3 regions of the Polycladomyces abyssicola genome follow, and region 3 is predicted to be linked to each of the others. Evidence: riboswitches for the same ligand, from Rfam matches in the RefSeq annotation. Region 3 holds a riboswitch; each other region holds the start of a gene.
The links. Region 3 has a riboswitch for cyclic di-AMP ahead of ectA (diaminobutyrate acetyltransferase). Riboswitches for the same ligand answer to the same signal wherever they lie in the genome.

Region 1 (6,521 bases), 1.5 Mb from region 3:
GAGCGAACGACTTGGAGCGATGCACGCCCATCCGAATCGAAGGCAACAGAGACGGCTTTTCTATGCGTAGAAGTATGAGTGGTCATGGATGATGCCCCTTCCACCGGATTGTTTTATAACAACTCCTGATTATATCTTACTGTTATAATACAAAGCATCATTACACTTTGACAAGGGTTTTGGCGCAATTTTTTAAAAAAAATTACCCCCTTGTATGGGGGCGTTGTTTTTCCAGGTGAGCGACCTTCACGATCCCGGCAAAATGGGCTATGAAGCTGTGCCAATTACACTGAATCGGGGACCTTCACGTATTCGAAAACACGTTTTCTGCTCAAAATAGGACTGATCAACATTGTAAAGGGGATCGGTATCCGTGAACCATAATCACGTAATCGGTTATGCAACATTGGCATTAAAGAACTTAGGGTATTCCAAAGATGAGATTTGGAAAGTGATTCACGAGATGCACCGTCTGTTTGATTTTCAGTCAGAAGAAGAAGCCGCCGAACAAGCCGATTCTTTTCTACGAGAGGACGAATAAAACAAAGATGTACCAGACGGGACCTTCTAAAAAAATGACAAACAAGCTACCGAATGTAGCTTGTTTGTCAGGTAATAAGCCACCAAAAGTAAGTGTGTGCCGTTGATCCACTTACTTTATCTCGTTTTAGTGACTTGCCCCACACGGCTAAAGCCGTAGGCTTCTCGCTTCATCTGGCGTGGCAACCCACATCCATCCACGATGGCTTCGTCCAAGCCTAGTGATTTTAGTTTATCGAGATTTCGCTCGCAAAGTAGTTTTAAGTGTTTTCTCGCTTCTCTATTTATATTTAATTGTACCAAAATTCTGTCGAACTTGCAAGAGAGCTTAAGCCCTCCCTCGTCCGACGCTCGCTTTCCAAACCTGAAGGGCTGGGTTTTCCCGCTCGCTCTTTATAACCAAAACCTATTCCGGCAAATACAAAGATGGTGGCGATAACCAACAGGAAAATCAAGAGTCGACGAAGTCCATTCCAAAGCCATAACCATAACTCCAACTCATCTGATTCCCCCCTTTCCTCTAAATCCGAAATCACCATATTTATTTCCTTTCTTCCTGGTCACCACGAATGCTCAATACGCAAAAATAGTGATTCGCACACAAACTCGAATGAGAAAATAAGCGTCTGACTACTAACATCTGCCCTTTCCACATCACATGAGTCAGAATAACCTATTCCCAGAAAACATTAGGGGGGATTTGTGAAAATGACCGCTTCGCTACCTTCTTTAAAAGGAATGGATATTCGTAGTCTGATGTTAAAAGTATTGAATTTTATTCCTATGCCTAAAGTAATTCAGTCTATCATCAATCTTTGGAGAAGAATTACACCATTATGGATCATTTGCAAAAATCTGCTTGGGTTGAAATAGCAAGTCTTTTATCACACATATTTTGGATTTGGTGGTCATAAACAGGGCTCTGACACCATGAGCTAAGTTATATTAGGTGAAGCAGTTGACAAACCCATGGCAAAACCACTGGGTTTATCAACTGCCTCAGCCACTCTTTATCAGAGTGGCCCCTTACTTCGTTTTTGGTTGCCGCACTGCTATCAGCTTTTCTCATCCAATATCTCCACATAACCTTTTGTGCCATCAACACGGACATATTGGCCATCTTTTAATATTTTGGTTGCATTCTCTACACCTTTGTTTCTGGATAATCTGATGGTCACGCACTTTATACAAATCGGCAGTTACAATGCCGGATACAAGTGCCTCACCCAGCCCAAACCCGACATCGATGGAAACCGTGCGCCGATGTCCTGTGACCGGGTCTGCTTTGAGATTCAGCGAGTCTAACCATTCATCCATCTCATCACTTGCTTCGATGAACTGACGGTAAGCCGATGTCGTGATGCAAAATCCGGGAGGAACAGGAAACCCCGCTTTGCTCATCTCCCCCAGATTGGATCCTTTCCCGCCGACAATAGGCAAGCTGTGGCGATCGATCTCATCGAAATACAGAACATATTTCATGACATTTCACTCCCCTCACAATCAAATAGGGGACTTCGCGCTGTTCATGATGCGGACACATTCCGTGACCCCTCATCACAATGACAAATTGCGCCGTCGGAAAACCATCGCCGCAAGGAGGAACAGCACCATTGCGGTAAAGCCCAAACCTACCGCCGTCCACAAGATATCTTCTTCTCCCCGCGCGAGACGTGCCGGTTCATATAGGCTGAAAAACGTCCAGTTTCGAAGCCAATCCAGTTTTTCTCCCAGCTTGCCCGCAAAGTCCATGGCATAGAACAAAATGGTCACTGTCGCCGACCAGGAGACCGCCTTCTTTTCGTCGTCAAACAAGCACGCAAACAGGAAGCTGTACGCACCGATCACAGAAAAAAACAGGAAACAGACCAGATTCAGTTCCACGTAGTTTGACCGATCCAGGGCAGGTTGATCCAGTATCCAGACATCTCCCGCGATCCCGCCGAGGACGGTGAACAGGTTGATAAGCCCGAGCCCCGTGATGAAAAATGCGACTTGCGTCAGGACGAGCCGTGGCCGGGACAACGGCGTTGACAGCAGAAAAGCCATGGACCCCCGGTCTACATGCCGGGCCACTAGCCGGGTCGGGATCACCACGCTGTACACCATCAGCAGGATCAAATACATGAAGTTGTGGTACTCTACAGCAATAAAATCGTTTAAACGCTGTACCCCGGCCTCAATTCCAAACACTTTCATCATCTCTTCCGGCATTTTCTTCAGCAATTCATTCATGTCTTCTGGAGCCAAGGTGGGATAGATGGTGACAATCATCAGCACATAAAGAAACGACCCGATCGCCATCGCTCCCAACGTCTTGCCATGCAACCGCCACATTGCCCGGTACAGTGCAACGTTCATCATTCTTTCGCCTCCCGTCGTTCATAGTAGTGCATAAAGACTTCTTCGAGATCCATCTCTCTGTGTTCCAGATGGCGGACATCCACATCGCCCAGAGCATGGATCAGGGGATTCAGATCCCCTTGTACCTCGATTTCAACTGTTGTTTCTCCCCGGCGGACTACTCTGAGCCCGGCCTGAATCAATCGGTCGATGTCCGATTTTCTTCCCAAAGTCACAACAAACGCCTTTCGCTGCTCATTGCGCAATTCCTGTACAGATCTCACAGCGATCAGCCGTCCATCCCGAATGATACCGACCCGGTCTGCCGTGCGCTCAATCTCCGGAAACAGATGGGAGGACATAAAAATCGTTTTTCCTCGCTTTTTTTCTTCCAGAATCAATTCCACAAACACCCGTTGCATGAGCGGATCCAAACCGGAAGTGGGTTCATCCAGGATCAGGATCTCCGGATCATGCATGAATGCGGCCACAATAGCCAGTTTTTGTTTCATTCCCTTGGACATTTTTCGGATCGGGACCCGGGGGTCCAACTCCAGTCGCTCCAGCAACTCATCCCTTCTGTCATCCTTCTGTCCACGGAGTCCCGCTATCAAATCCAAGAAACCGGTACCGTCCAGCCCTTCAAACATGGCAATCTCCCCCGGGAGATAGCCGGTGATTTTTTGAATCTTGTCCGATTCACTCCAACAGTCCATGCCGCCGATTTCCGCTTTGCCCTCATCTTGTCTCATGAAACCCATCAAGTGGCGAATCGTGGTGGATTTTCCCGCTCCATTAGGTCCGAGATAACCGAATACTTCTCCCCGATTCACTTCAAGGGTGAGATCAAAAATTCCCTTTCCTCCCGGAAATCGTTTGGTCAACCCATTGATTCGGATCATGATCCAGCCTCCTCTTCGCCTTCTCGGCGATTAATACCATACTCGAGCATCATCCACACATCCATCATATTTTTCGTTATCGTTATGATAACGTTAGGGAATTTCCACAACAGAAAAAGCCACGAGAAGGGTGTCTTCTCGTGGCTTTTTAGGCACAGCAAAAATAGCCGTGCGCCCGCACGATTCTCACTCCCCCTCTCACAACGCTTACGAGGTTAGCTGACGGATTCGGGTGGCTGAGAGTCACCCTACCCAGGCATCAACCCGGGATTCACCCCGTGCAGTCCGTGACGAATTCGTCACAGTCTGCGGTTGGTTCCCCCGCTCCCGCGTATCGCGGGACTCAGCGATTTACGAGGATATATTGAATTTTAAACTGAGCTCATCATACTCCTGTAACAACCTGTTGTAAAGTATCATTTTTCTTCAAAAAGGAACGAAATACCGCCATATCACCCGATCCATGTGCCTGGAGATCCATTTCTCTTTTGTTTAAACCCTGTGACGAATTCAATCGAATCAAACCTTTTGAAACCATGGCCAATGGTTGCAAAAATGCCCTCCACTTACTTCAATCACAACACAGATCAAATCTCCATCACAAGGTGCCGCACAATCGCCGGTTGCAACTATCAACCCAGCTCTTATGTATTGGGTTTCTTGCTTGTTCTCACATATTAAGCTGACTGTTTTGCATCAAGAGTCCATTCCTTCACTTTTTGGTCAGAGGGGAGGAAATAAGTGAGCACACCAAGGAGCGGGAGAAAACCAATCCACTGCATAATATACGAGAGTCCCATGACGTCGATCATTTTACCCAGCCCTACCGAACCGACGGCCCCCATGCCGAAGGCAAATCCTACGGTTAAGCCGGACACGGTTCCTATCTTTCCCGGAAACAACTGCTGTGCATATACCACCGTGACGGAGAAGCTGGATAACAGGATAAAGCCGTTCAATAATAAAATCGTATAAGCCCATGTTGCACTCACATAAGGCAGGAGCAGGGCGAGCGGTGCGGAACCGAGCATGGAAAAATAGATGATCTTTTTCATGCCAAATCGGTCTGCCAGCGGTCCGCCGCAGAAGGTTCCGATTGCCCCGGCCACCAAAAAGAGAAAAATGAAAAGTTGGGATTGTTTTAAAGAGAGCTTGTACTGTTCCATCAGATAAAATTGATAGTAAGTGCTGATTCCGGCAATGTACCATGACCGGACGAAGATGAGAAAGATGAGCAAAACCATGGCCAAAAGAAGCATTTTTTTCATCCCGCTCTGCTGAACCCAAAACGTATTTTCTTTTTTGGCAGGGTGCGGATGGGAAAGAAGGTAACCCTGATACCATCTGGCGATGAACAATTGGATGACGAGGGCGATGCCCGCCACCAGTGTAAACCAGATGGCTCCTTTCTGCCCGAACGGGATAAAAATCAAATAAGTCATCAAGGGAGCAAGAGCCTGTCCCGTGTTTCCCCCAACCTGAAAAATGGATTGGGCCAACCCTCTCCGATTTCCGGCAGCCAGATAGGAAACACGTGAAGACTCGGGATGGAAGACGGCAGATCCGATTCCCACCAGTACAACGGCCAACAGAACATACGAGTAGCTGGGAGCGAAAGCCAGACACAACATCCCCAGGCACGTGGAAGCCATGCCAAGCGGCAACATATAAGGAAACGGTCGTTTGTCCGTATACCATCCAAATACTGGTTGTAAAAGTGAGGCGGTAAAGTTGATCGAAAAACCGATCCAGCCAATCTGCGTATAGGTCAGGTGCATCGAATCTTTCAAGATAGGAAAGATGGCTGGGATGACTGATTGTATGGAGTCATTGAACAAATGGACGAGACCAATCAAAAACAGAATATGATATAAGGTTGGTTTGTTATTTAATCTTTCTGTTGATGAGAGTTGCATACCATAGTTTCTCCTATTCATGAATAGTTAAAAAATTAAGCAGTCACATGGTCGAATTACGAAACTCGGAACACTTAAGGTACAGGGTGCCGGGTTTTGTATTGTAGAAGCGCAGTCTTTCTGCTGTATTCAATGAGGATCCTATAAGGAGGTCAAATGTTATTTCCTGTTTACACCCATAGACCAAATTCGGAGGATTTATATGTGATATATATAGTTATAACATATGACTTCCACCAAAGTTAACATACATTTTGATATATTTGAAACCTTGTCTGTGCATGAAAAGGAAACCCGTAAAACCCTTGAAAATCCTTGAAATTTCTCCTCTGAGATGTTTATTTAGCTCAATCATAACAGACCGTAGCAATAAGTGAGCAGAAAAACCCATCCCTGCTCATTCGTTTTTGCAGCATCCTTTCCCTGGCAATCCCAACCTTATATTTGGCATGATATCACTTCACAAAATGATCAAAAACAAAACAAGGAAAAAGCATTTTCGTGTCGAAAGTGAACAATCAGTTATTCGATTTATATCTTATATCGTAAAGGGGGACACAATACCATGGAAGATCAGCAAATATGTTATTCAAATAACAATGAAGAACGACATAATCATTCAGATAATATTCATTTATATGAAAAATCCCTTGATCAACCAACAAAAAATGGTATCTTCAATTTCATCAAACGGTTATCTTATGCTTCCCCCTCTAAAGAAACAAAGAATGAATAAATAAGGTGGGAAAAGTATTGGAAAAGCACCCCAATGAAATTGTAACCATAGCCTGTCAATGTGGTAATGTATTTCAAGTCGACA
Region 2 (6,521 bases), 650 kb from region 3:
AGCCGTTCCAACAACCATAACAGACCTTTCGTCACCTGTGTGCATATCCAGGCAGGCACTGCTCCCCACACAGGTGCAATCCAGCCCAACATCAAGGAAAGGAGTGCCAAAGGGAACACCACGCTACCGACGATGGGCACAATCCATAGATTGACCCACCAAGAACCTGTCGGAAAGTCATAAAAAAAGGTGATCGTCACCGGAAATGATACCAGATGGGCAATTAACGTGACCGCCAACCATTGATTTGCCCATTTCCACGGTAATGGAAACAGGCTACTGAGTGGTTCGACCGCCACCAGCAAGCCGAGCGTGATCAAACAGGTCAGCTGAAACCCCGCCTCCAGAAGCTGATACGGATTCCACAACAGCATCAACCATCCTGCCAGAAACAAAAAGCTCAGTCGGTTGTGCCACATGCCGAAAACCGTGGCAACGAGGGCGAACCCGGCCATCAGGGACGCCCGGACAACGGATGCTTCCGCGCCTGTTACCCATGCAAATATCGGCAACGATACGATCGTGAGTCCGCCAGCCACTTCACGCGTTAAGCGCAATCGGGTCAACAAACCGTACACGCCCGCAACGAAGACGGCCACATTCATCCCTGAAATGGCCAACAAATGCGTCAGTCCCCATTCGGCAAACAGGCTGTCGATCTCTTCCGGCACCGCATTCCTCTCTCCCAGCACCAATCCGCGAATCAAACCGGATATCTCCTCAGGATAGAGTTGCGCCAACGTGTCGCCCCCGCTCCGCCGAATCCGGTCTGCCCATGCGAATACATCCCATGGGGGCGGTTGTTCCGCCGAAACCCCGCGAAGCCCGTCAGCCGACGCGATCCAATGCACAAATTGACGGCGATAAAACGCCCGTGCATCAAAGCCGCCAGGATTTCTCGCCGGATCCGGGCGAGTCAACCGTACACCGTTCACCGACAGCCGCGTCCCACTCGTCCAATCGCGAACCGTCCGCAACTCCGACTGAGATTGTAATCGAAGACGCAACAACACTTTTTCACCAGTCAAGCGTCGAAAGGCACCACGCACCTCCAACCGGTAGACTTTCACCATACAGGTGAGCTGATCTCCATCCACCTCAGGAGCGGACTGGACGACCCCATGCAGCTTGATCCCGACTTGATCAGTCAACCGATCATCGATGGACGAGACATTGTGAGTATCCACCCATGACGTATAGGCGGCTCCGGCAAAAAAAGCCAGTACTGTGCATGTCGTCGTCCACATCCGCCACCGCCACAGGCACAACCACCCTCCTGCTATCCCGAGCACTCCTGCCCCTAACCACCACCATCCTTCATACCCGCTTCCCCCTGTCAACACAACGGCGATGCCTCCTATCCATCCACCCGCCAACCAACCCACCGGAACTTTCATCACAACCTCCAGGAAAGGAATGAAATGGTATATCCTTTCCGCAATTCCCGACAAAAACCCTCCTGATTCGACAAAAACTGTTGCCCATTTGTTACGGTTCTGTTGAAAATTATTGATTGACAGTTTCCGTCAGACGGATTAGAATGCTAATCATGACAAAACCTAATAACTGACAATTTCACACTCCGAGCGCTGAATCCGTACAGGAACGGGGGAACCAATTTTTTTGGGGTGAATCCGGTGTCTTCACCGGTAGGGTCACTCTCACGGACCCGAATCCGTCAGCTAACCTCGTAAGCGTGCTGAGAGGGAAGTGTGCTTCTTCACATGACCGAAAGTCATTGAAGTGGACACTTCAATGGCTTTTTGTGTTTGAAACAAAAACGGAATCCATCTGGGGAAGGTGTATGTGATGTTATCCTCGCTGAAGCGTTTGATCATCGGGCGCCCGCTTCGCACTGAGCAACTGCAGGAGGAAAAACTGCCGGTTTGGAAAGCACTCCCAATATTGTCATCGGACGCGCTGTCGTCCGTCGCTTACGGTACGGAGCAGATTTTAACCGTACTCGCTCCGATTGGCGCACTGGCACTTTGGTATTCATTGCCCATATCCGGCGCGATTATCGGATTGTTGACACTGCTCATCCTTTCCTACCGGCAAATTATCCACGAATACCCAGGAGGGGGCGGTGCCTACATCGTTTCGACAGACAACCTGGGTTGGTTTGCAGGGTTGATCGCCGGTGCGTCGCTGTTGATCGACTATACACTGACAGTGGCAGTCAGTGTTTCGGCCGGGACAGACGCGATCACTTCGGCGTTCCCGGTTTTACACAAGCACAGTACGCTCATTTCCGTTTTCTTTGTCCTTCTCATCATGCTCCTCAACTTACGGGGTTTACGCGAATCCGGCACGATTTTCTCATTCCCCACCTACCTGTTTATCCTCGGCATGCTGGGTTTGGTGCTCGTGGGGTTGGGAAATGTGGCGGTCCATGGCATTCCTGCTAACGTCCCGCCAGTGACACACACCTTTCCGGCTGGTCTCGGATGGTTTCTGTTATTGCGTGCGTTCTCGTCGGGATGTTCTGCATTGACCGGCGTCGAAGCGATCTCCAACGCCACTCCCACCTTCCGTAAACCGGAGACGAAAAATGCGGCGCGTACCTTGGCGCTTCTGGGCTTATTGCTGGCCATGTTGTTCGGTGGTACCAGCCTGCTGGCATATTTGTACCACATCACACCCAGTCCGACGGAGACGGTGCTTTCCCAGATTGCCGAAGAGACGTTCGGCAGAACGTTGCCGTATTACTACATCCAGGGGACCACAGCACTGATCCTGATTCTGGCCGCCAACACTGCCTTCGCAGGCTTCCCGCTGTTGGCCTCCATCATGGCCAAGGACAAATTCATGCCGCGGATGTTTGCTTCCCGCGGAGACCGGCTCAACTACTCAAACGGCATCATCGTGTTGGCCTTGGCCGCAATCGGACTGATCGTGGCGTTTGAGGGAGAGGTGGAACGATTAATCCCCCTGTATGCGATCGGCGTCTTTTTATCGTTCACCTTGTCACAAACCGGGATGGTGGTACGCAGGTGGAAGCAGCGCAACCCGGGCTGGATGCGTAAAATAGCGATCAACGCTGCGGGTGCGGTCGTCTCGTTTATCGTCCTGCTGATATTCGCCGTCACCAAATTTACGGAAGGCGCTTGGATCGTGGTATTGGTGATCCCGCTGTTCATCTTCGCCTTTTATCAAGTTCGAAAACACTATGAGGCTGTTGCCGAAGAGCTTCGCATCGACATCACTGCCGACAAGCCGGAAAAGAAAGATCATGTCATCATCATTCCCGTCGGGGGCATCAGCCGCGTCGTGCGCAACACGATCGCCTACGCCAAGACAATCGGGGATGACATCGTGGCGATTCACGTGGCCTTTACCGAGGAGGATGCGGACAAGATGGAGAAAAAGTGGGAGCAATGGAATCCCGGCGTCCGCCTCGTTGTTACTCGCTCCCGCTACCGGAGCGTCAACGGTCCCGTGCTCCGATTCATCGACCTGGTTCAGGAACGGGTTGGGGACAACTTGATTACCGTCCTGATCCCCGAATTCATCCCACGCAGGTGGTGGCAGCGCTTTTTGCACAACCAATCTGCGCTATGGCTCCGTTTCCTGCTGTTGTTGAGAAAAGACGTCATCGTCTCCACAGTGCCGTTCCATCTGCGCAAATAAATCCGTCAAAAAAAAGCCCGATCTGCGCCGGATGGCAGGTCGGGCTTTCATTCGTTCACATCACTTTCGCGGTTTCGCCCACACCAGATGAACTACACCCGCCCAGTGGGATTCCACCTTTTCCACCACCAGATCAGATGAACGGATGAGGTTCATCATATCCCGGTTCTGATGACATCCCACCAGGCGGTAGGCCAACGGATCCAAAGCTTTTTGCAGGAAGGAAAGAAACGGGTTGGAACTGAGACCATGCTCCATCAACAAAATGAGGCCGTCATTCCTGCACCACCGACTGAATCGATTGAGTACTCCGACGGGATCTTCATAACCGCATAATGACAAGGTGGACACCACAGTATCAAAGGAATCGGGCGGAAAGGTGAGCGTTTCGACGTCGGACTGGATAAACTCCACCTCAATCCCATATTCATCCGCAGCATTCCTGGCCCTTTTCAGCATTTCTGGACTGAAGTCGACCGCGGTGATTCTCACACCGGGTGGATAAAAAGAAAAATTGGCTCCGGCTCCCACCGCCACTTCCAGCACGTTTCCTCGTGCAAAATAAAGGAGTTTTTGCCTCCACTCTTTTTGTGCCTGTTGGATCCGCCTCTTTTCATACCAACGTGCCTGTTTGTCGAACTTTTTGATCAAATCAGCACGGTTCATGATTGGATCCCCTTGTAGATGTGTTATCGCTGTCACTTTTATTCCACGCCAGCGAACGTCATTCCTCCCAAATAGAAACACTCCTTTCATAAGAAAGGAGTGTTGACCCCATCAAACCTTGGGCAAGGTGATTCCCCGTTGATGTTGGTATTTTCCCTGCTTGGCCCGATACGACACCTCACACGCCTCATCGCTTTCGAAGAACAGCACTTGACAGAGTCCCTCGTTGGCGTAGATTTTGGCGGGAAGCGGCGTCGTATTGGAAATTTCCAAAGTAACATGTCCCTCCCATCCCGGCTCGAACGGTGTCACATTGGTGATGATGCCACACCGGGCGTACGTGGATTTACCCACACAAACGGCCAGCACGTTTTCCGGGATGCGAAAATACTCTACCGACCGAGCCAATGCAAACGAATTGGGCGGGATGATGCAAACATCTCCCTTAAAGTCGATAAACGAGTTGGAATCGATCTGTTTCGGATCGATGATGGAGTTCAGCGCATTATGGAATATCTTGAATTCATCTGCCACACGCAGATCATATCCGTAACTGCTCAGACCGAAACTGACGGCTTCCCCCTTGCCGACGTTTCGGTCGATGAACGGCTCGATCATGCCGTGTTCCAAAGCCATTTTCCGAATCCACTTGTCCGATTTGATCGTCATTTCCCGTACGACTCCTTTTCTCCCATTTCAAATATTGCCGACGTATATTCCAACCGATATGATACGACAGACAAAAACGATTGCAAAGAGACCGGGGCAGGAAAACTGCGGAAAAACAAATCCGTTGTATCAGGATGTCTCTATTCTACCATATTTTGATACAGATAAAAGGAAAGTCCTTTGCAATCATCCTCAATCCAATAAAAAGCCGGTCAAGTGATCCTTGACCGGTGAGACTGCTGACAAAGTGTTTAACCACTCGCGGTTCTGGATGCGCCGTTCTCCCTCTCGCTGTTGAATCACTGCGCTCAAAGGTCACTCGTGGGAAAACGGATACCCACTTTCCGGGTAGCGTGTTCGGATCATCGGTTGGAAGCGACCGAAACCGATCGGACCGACAATGCCTGCTCCAAATCGTTCAACAGGTCTTCCACATCCTCCAGTCCGACGGACAGCCGGAGCAATCCGTCGGTGATCCCATGTCGCTCCCGGACATGTTGGGGCATCGCAGCATGGGACATCTTGGCCGGATAGGAGAGGATGCTTTCCACCGCACCCAAGCTGACCGCCACGATGGGCAGACGTACGCGACTCAACACCTCCCGCGCCCGTTCCCCGGATCCGACGTCGAACGACAGAACTGCACCATGTCCACTGGATTGTTGACATTGCAAACGGTGGCCAGGGTGTGAGGGAAGTCCTGTGTAATACACCCGATGTACTTCGGGGTGATTCGCTAACGCCTGGGCGATTGTTTCTGCGGAACGGGTGGCAGTATCCATCCGGGTTTTGAGTGTTTTGATCCCCCTGAGGACCAACCAGGCATCCTGCACACCCAATACCGCACCGATCGCGTTTTGCAGGAAACCGATCCGTTCCGCCAAGGTAGGATCTTTTACTGCCACCAAACCGGCCACGACGTCACTGTGCCCACCAATGAATTTGGTTGCACTGTGAATGACGATATCTGCCCCCAACAGCAACGGATTCTGATAGACCGGGCTCAAAAACGTGTTATCCACAATCAGCAGCGCACCGTGACGTCGGGCAATTTCTGCCGTGCCGGCAATATCCGTCACCTTCAAGGTGGGGTTGGAAGGTGTTTCGATGTAAATTCCCTTGGTGTTGGGACGAATCGCCGCCTCTACCCGGTTCAGATCCGTCGTATCCACAAAGTCAACCGTGATGCCCAACCGGGGCAGCACTTCGGCCATCACCCGATACGTGCCGCCATACAAATCCTGGGAAGCCACGAGATGATCCCCGTTGGAAAACAGCAGCAATACCGTGGAGACGGCTGACATCCCCGACGAAAACGCAAATCCATGGGAGCCTCCCTCCAGCGCGGCGATGGTCTTCTCCAGCGCTTCCCGCGTCGGATTGCCCGACCGCGCATAATCGTACCGTCCCGGTTGATCCAAATCAAACTGATGATAGGTGGATGCGAGATACATGGGTATACTGGCCGCCCCCGTACGGGGGCAAATCTCGTTACCATTGTGGAGCAATCGGGTCGCAAATTTCATCCCGCTTTTCCTCCTTCCATACCCGTTCCG
Region 3 (6,521 bases):
TTGGTGGACTTTGGATCATTGATTCCCGGATTAAAATCAGGTCGTTTTGATGTCATTACCGCAGGGATGTACATTACACCGACTCGTTGCAAAGAAGTGGTGTTTGCCGACCCTGAATACAAAATCGGGGAAGCTATCGCTGTGAAAAAAGGCAATCCGAAGAATCTTCACAGCTATAAAGACATTGCCGCCAATCCGAAAGTGAAGGTCGCCGTAATGAAGGGGGCGGTTGAAGTTAGTTATTTGCAGAAATCAGGTGTGAAAGAGAATCAAATCATCATCGTTCCGGACCAGCCTTCCGCGATCTCCGCATTGGAATCCGGACGGGTGGATACGATCACGATGACCGGTCCTTCTTTACGGGCCATGATGGAATCTACCGGTGCCCAAGATATCGAGGAAGTGAAGGACTTTAAACAGCCGATTGTGGACGAAAAAAGTGTACTGGGATATGGAGCGGCTGCCTTCCGAAAAGAAGATAAACAATTTCGCGATGCCTTCAGTCGAGAATTGGCGGAAATGAAAAAGTCCGGTGCATTATTGAATGTTCTCGAGCCGTTCGGATTCACTGAAGAGAACTTGCCCGATAAAAAGGCTGAAGAACTGTGCAAACCTTAAGTGTCCGGCAAAAATCTGATTGATGCGAGACACACTTTTGTTTGAATCGTAACAGGAAAGGATGTGATTTCGATCGGGGTCTTCGAAAAAATATTGCCAGCTTTGCTGCAAGGGCTTGGAATTACGGTTCAGCTGACGATCTATTCGGCCATATTGGCCTTTTTCGTCTCCTTTTTAATAGGATTCGGACGCCTGTCGAGATTTTATCCGATCCGAGTGGTGTGCAGTGTTTTTGTTGTAGTTTTCCGCGGGACCTCTTTGCTCGTTCAATTGTTTTGGCTTTATTTTGTCCTGCCGCAGCTTGGCATCTGGTTACCGGCGGATTTAGCGGGTTTGCTCGCACTCGGTCTTAACGCTGGGGCGTATGGATCAGAAATCGTCCGCAGCTCGATACTGGCTATCCCCAAGGGGCAGATCGAGGCGGCTATTGCGCTGAACATGACACCGGGGCAAAGGATGCGAAGTGTGATCCTGCCGCAGGCGTTTCGGATCATGTTACCATCTTTCGGTAATCTCCTCATCGAATTGTTGAAAGGAACCTCCTTGGTTTCCTTGATTACGATTTCTGATATGACATTTCAAGCGACAACCTTACGGACAAATATGAATCAGCATACCCCTGAAATATTCGGTCTGTTGCTCATCCTGTATTTTCTCGTCGCATATCCGCTGACGTTGGGCGTGCGCTGGTTGGAGCGCAGACTTTCAACGGGGAGGTCTTAACGTGGGATGGTCTTGGAAATTTACTTTGCAAATTTTACCGCAACTTCTCGATGCATTGAAGATTACGATTAGTGCAACGGTCGTCTCTTTCTTGATTGCACTTGTCGGCGGCCTGTTATTAGCCTTTGCACGACGGTCTGAGGTAAAACTTTTGTCATGGGTGACCGGCGGTTTTGTCGAATTTGTGCGCAGCACACCGCCATTAGTTCAGTTGTTCTTCATTTTTTATGTGGCACCTCATTTTGGGTTGATGTTGTCTCCGTTCACGGCTGGTGTGTTGGGATTGGGCATTCACTTTAGCACCTATCTGTCGGAGGTATACAGGGCAGGGATTGATGCAGTACCGCGCGGGCAATGGGAAGCTGCCATCGCGCTCAACTTTTCAAAATCACAAACGTGGATGCGGATTATTCTCCCGCAGGCCATCCGGCCGATTGTTCCCGTATTGGGCAACTATCTGATCGTGATGTTCAAAGAAACGCCTCTTTTATCGGCAATCACACTGATTGAGTTGCTGAGTCAAGCACAAATTATTGGCTCCAATTCATTCCGCTATTTGGAACCCATTACACTTGTGGGGGTATTTTTCCTCATATTGAGTTACCTTTCCTCACTCTTGGTACGACGCTTGGAATCAAGGCTCAAAATCAATCAAAAAGGATTAATTAACTGAGGGAAATGAGGTTATGCGTATGAAATCGGATAATATAAAATCCATTACGGTTCAACCGGAACCAATTGTGCGTTACCGAAAGGTCAGCAAGTTTTATGGCGAGACTCAAGTATTACACGAAATCGATTTCGATTTGGCTCCGGCAGAAAAAGTAGCAGTCATTGGGCCGAGCGGGTCCGGCAAGACTACATTTGCCCGTATTTTGATGACGTTGGAAAGGCCGACGTCGGGGACGATTGAAGTAGACGGTGAGTTGCTCTGGCACAAAAAAAAGGGTGGAAAGCTTGTTCCGGCTGATGAAAAGCATCTGCATCAAGTGCGCGGCAAAATTGGAATGGTGTTTCAGCAGTTTAATCTGTTTCCGCACATGAACATTTTACGAAATGTGACGGAGGCTCCGATCAAGGTATTGGGATTATCTAAGGAAGAAGCGACAGAGCAGGCCAAAACAATGCTTGAAAAAGTGGGGTTGCTGGATAAGATGGACGCTTATCCATCACAATTATCTGGCGGCCAGCAGCAACGGGTGGCGATTGCCCGTGCCTTGGTGATGCAACCCAAGATCATGTTGTTTGATGAGGTGACATCTGCGTTGGACCCGGAGCTTGTCGGCGAGGTGCTCGGGGTGATCAAGGAGATTGCTGCTGAAGGGAATATGGCGATGTTGTTAATTACGCATGAAATGGGTTTTGCCCGGGAAGTGGCGGATCGGGTCGTTTTCTTTGACGAAGGACGAATTATGGAAGAAGGACCCCCGGAAAAGATTTTTGGTAACAGTCATCCGAAAAGTCCACGCTTAAGTAAGTTTTTGGGCAGTTTCTGTGAGCAGACTTTAGGGTCGATGTCCAATTAGAGATGAATATCAGTGGAATGAAGCGTGAAAGGGAGCATAGATCAATTAATCCGATCTGAATACAGGAGAACAAGTATGTTTGGAAAATAACGGAATTTATCGGCGGTGAGTAATTGCGGGGAATATGGTAATATAAAGAATATGAAAATTATTAACTATTTATTGAATAAAAATGTTTATTTTGACAATTAAAGATATCCCGTATTTCGATGGAAACGGGGGAACCAAGTGTTGGGGGAATTCCGGTTAGACACCGGAAGGGATGTAAAGCACTTTTCTGCCATCCTGCCCGCCAGCCAGCCTCGTCGGCTGGAGCTGGGAGATCCAAGGGATCTGCCCTTTTGCACCGGACTGATGTTTCCGATGCAAGAGAGAGCGGATCAGAGTCTTTACCTGACCCATACGGATTTCACAAGACGGACCGGTACAGACTTTTTCCTTGGAATTTGGTTCCTGGGAGAAAGTTTGCACCGGTCTTATCTTTTTCAATCGGCGATGACGCGCTATGCGTGAGGTTTTTGGCATAGTGTCGAGCCGTCGGTACTGGTGAGGAGGTGATAAATCTGGAAACCGGGTTGATGAACAAAGTAGTGCTTCGCCAACCGCAGGTAGCGGATGGAACCAGTATCTGGCACCTGGTTAGGGATACCGGAGTGTTGGACGTCAATTCCCCTTACAGTTATCTGATGCTGTGCAAGTTTTTTTCGGATACTTGTGTGGTGGCCGAACAGGAGGGACAAATCGTCGGTTTTGTGTCAGCGTTTCGACTACCGGCAGACCAGCAAACCCTCTTTGTGTGGCAGGTGGCGGTGGCCGAGTCTCAACGGGGCAAAGGGTTGGGAAAGGCACTCCTGAAAGCGTTGATCCGTCGGGAAGCTTGCAAGAATGTCCGTTACCTTGAAGCAACTGTCTCTCCGTCGAATCTTTCATCCGAGGCTTTATTCCGGGGATTCGCACGGGATTTTGCAACGCGCTGCGAAGTTTCGGAGTGTTTCCCCGCCCATCTGTTTCCGGGGGGAAATCATGAGTCGGAGATGACATTTCGGATCGGACCATTTCGTTATCAAACTTAACCAGGGGGGATTTGGTGAAAGTTGTAGAGGAATTACGTTCACCATTGAAGGTTTTTGAAACTTTGGAATCAGAGGTTCGTAGTTACTGTCGAAGTTTTCCAACTGTCTTTGCAAAAGCGAGCGACTATCAGCTGTGGGATCGGGACGGCCGGGAATATGTCGACTTTTTTGCCGGTGCTGGAGCGTTAAACTACGGTCACAATAATCAACGGATCAAGGCCAAGCTGATCGACTATTTGATGGATGATGGTATTACGCACAGTCTTGATATGGCGACAGAAGCAAAAGAGAAACTGCTGGAACGATTTCATGATGTCATTTTAAAGCCGCGAAAGCTTCACTATAAAGTGATGTTTCCGGGACCGACAGGCACCAATTCGGTGGAAAGTGCGCTGAAACTAGCCCGCAAAGTAACCGGTCGGGATTTGATCATGAGTTTCACAAACGCGTTTCATGGCATGACAATCGGTTCCCTGTCGATTACCGGGAACGAATCCAAGCGAAAAGGCGCTGGTATTCCACTAACGAATTCGATCTCAATGCCGTTTGACAGTTATTTTGGCAGCGAGGCCGACACGGTCAGTTACATTGAGCGTTTTCTCGAAGATAATGGCAGCGGCATTTCTCTCCCTGCAGCCATTATCCTTGAGACCGTTCAGGGTGAAGGCGGAATCAATGTGGCCAGTTTTGAGTGGCTCCGCAAAATTGAAGAACTGTGCCGACGCTGGAATATCCTGTTGATTGTCGATGATGTACAGGTAGGATGTGGACGAACAGGGCCATTCTTTAGCTTTGAACCGGCCGGCATCTATCCTGACATCGTCTGTCTGTCGAAATCAATTGGAGGATATGGCATCCCGTTGGCCATGACCTTGATCAAACCTGAGTATGATTTGTGGGAACCGGGTGAACATAACGGCACTTTTCGGGGCCATAACTTAGCTTTCGTCGCTGCAACAGAAGCACTCAGTTACTGGGAAGACGACCAGTTCAGCCGAGAAATCCTGGAGAAGGGAGAGAAAGTCAGACTCTTCCTGGAAATGCTTGCACAAAACTATCCCGAGATGGAAGCTGAAGTGCGAGGAAGAGGGCTTCTCCAGGGAATTAAAATCGGCGTTGACGGGTTAGCTGAAAAAATATGCGCGGCCGCGTTTGAACGGGGATTGATTATGGAAACTTCTGGTCCCAACAGTGAAGTCGTGAAAATCATGCCTCCTTTAACAATTGATGAAAAGGGACTTGAAAAGGGACTGACCATTCTCGAGGAAAGCTTTCAGTGGTGTAAACAGATGATTTGAAAAGGAGACATGAAATCATGATCGTCAAACATCTGAATGACATCATCGGAACGAAAGATGACGTGGATACTGAGACGTGGAACAGCCGCCGTTTGCTTTTGAAGAAGGACGGGATGGGCTTTTCGATGCACGATACGATTATTAAGGCGGGAACAGAAACCACAATTTGGTATAAGAACCATGTGGAAGCGGTGTACTGCATCGAGGGAGAAGGAGAAATTGAGGTCGTGAAGGATGGCACCGTTTATCCGATTCAGCCTGGGACTTTGTATGCGCTCGACGGCCATGAAAAGCACTACTTGCGTGCGAAGTCCGATATGCGGATGGTTTGTGTATTTAATCCGCCATTGACAGGGCAAGAGGTACATGATGAAGAAGGGGTTTATCCCATCATCGAAGAGGAGTCACAGGAGTATCAACAGAAAGCGTACCCCGGCGAAAGGGCTCAAAGGGTAGAAAAACAAGCCGTTCGGGGGGAGTTGGGACAATGAGCAACATAAAGGATCGGGTGATGGATCTCTATCCTTCGCGCGTCAATGATTATCCGGAGATTCTGAAACGGAAAGATCCCGTCATTTATTCAAAAGATCCAGCAGCAGGTCCGCTTGATGCCGAGCAGATAAATTTCTATCAGAAAAACGGATACCTGCTCTTTGAGCGTTTCTTTTCTGAGGAAGAAGTGCGGGAATTGCGCAATGAGTTGAAACGGCTCTGGGATGCGAACCAGGATTCAGATGCGAAGGAAGTGATTCGTGAGCCGGAAAGCCGAGAAATTCGATCGATCTTTGCTGTTCACCGCAATAGCGAAACTTATAAACAGTTATCGCAAAATCGGCGGCTGACAGACATTGTTAAGCAAATCCTCGGCAGCGATGTGTACATCCATCAATCCCGAATCAACTACAAAAAGGGATTTTCAGGAAAAGAATTTTATTGGCATTCGGACTTCGAGACCTGGCATGTGGAGGATGGAATGCCGCGTATGCGGGCGTTGAGCTGTTCGATCACGTTGGAAGACAATTATCATTTCAATGGGCCTTTGATGTTGATTCCGGGATCCCATCAATATTTTATCTCTTGCGTGGGCAAAACGCCGGAAAATCATTACCAGCAGTCACTTCGGAGACAGGAATACGGTGTACCGGATCAGGACAGTTTGACCTTGTTAGTGAAAAAGCACGGCATTGACTCATTAACAGGTCCAGCTGGTTCGGTCGTGCTGTTCGACTGTAACCTCATGCATGGATCCAACAGCAATATTACCCCTTTGCCGCGAAGCAATG

Region 1: linked by a shared signal. The riboswitch ahead of KI215_RS05805 (ABC transporter ATP-binding protein) and the one ahead of ectA (diaminobutyrate acetyltransferase) in region 3 are both predicted to bind cyclic di-AMP.
Region 2: linked by a shared signal. The riboswitch ahead of KI215_RS11095 (APC family permease) and the one ahead of ectA (diaminobutyrate acetyltransferase) in region 3 are both predicted to bind cyclic di-AMP.

What each region holds. Positions count from the first base shown of each region.
Region 1 covers NZ_AP024601.1:1,147,193-1,153,713, reverse strand. Annotated here, with positions in the region: gene KI215_RS05825 (enoyl-CoA hydratase-related protein) at 1-86, opposite strand, end outside; gene KI215_RS05820 (RuvA C-terminal domain-containing protein) at 374-541, shown strand; partial or broken gene KI215_RS05815 (PEP/pyruvate-binding domain-containing protein) at 1,693-2,022, opposite strand; gene KI215_RS05810 (ABC-2 transporter permease) at 2,098-2,904, opposite strand; gene KI215_RS05805 (ABC transporter ATP-binding protein) at 2,901-3,785, opposite strand; cyclic di-AMP (ydaO/yuaA leader) riboswitch at 3,976-4,144, opposite strand; gene KI215_RS05800 (hypothetical protein) at 4,171-4,338, opposite strand; gene KI215_RS05795 (MFS transporter) at 4,463-5,701, opposite strand; gene KI215_RS05790 (hypothetical protein) at 6,267-6,437, shown strand.
Region 2 covers NZ_AP024601.1:2,197,311-2,203,831, forward strand. Annotated here, with positions in the region: gene KI215_RS11090 (DNA internalization-related competence protein ComEC/Rec2) at 1-1,397, opposite strand, end outside; cyclic di-AMP (ydaO/yuaA leader) riboswitch at 1,578-1,713, shown strand; gene KI215_RS11095 (APC family permease) at 1,810-3,630, shown strand; gene KI215_RS11100 (class I SAM-dependent methyltransferase) at 3,691-4,296, opposite strand; gene dcd (dCTP deaminase) at 4,408-4,965, opposite strand; gene KI215_RS11110 (trans-sulfuration enzyme family protein) at 5,328-6,491, opposite strand; gene KI215_RS11115 (aminotransferase class I/II-fold pyridoxal phosphate-dependent enzyme) at 6,457-6,521, opposite strand, start outside.
Region 3 covers NZ_AP024601.1:2,848,038-2,854,558, reverse strand. Annotated here, with positions in the region: gene ehuB (ectoine/hydroxyectoine ABC transporter substrate-binding protein EhuB) at 1-618, shown strand, start outside; gene ehuC (ectoine/hydroxyectoine ABC transporter permease subunit EhuC) at 682-1,341, shown strand; gene ehuD (ectoine/hydroxyectoine ABC transporter permease subunit EhuD) at 1,343-2,014, shown strand; gene ehuA (ectoine/hydroxyectoine ABC transporter ATP-binding protein EhuA) at 2,034-2,867, shown strand; cyclic di-AMP (ydaO/yuaA leader) riboswitch at 3,055-3,194, shown strand; gene ectA (diaminobutyrate acetyltransferase) at 3,446-3,940, shown strand; gene ectB (diaminobutyrate--2-oxoglutarate transaminase) at 3,955-5,238, shown strand; partial or broken gene KI215_RS14180 (ectoine synthase) at 5,256-5,642, shown strand; gene thpD (ectoine hydroxylase) at 5,726-6,521, shown strand, end outside.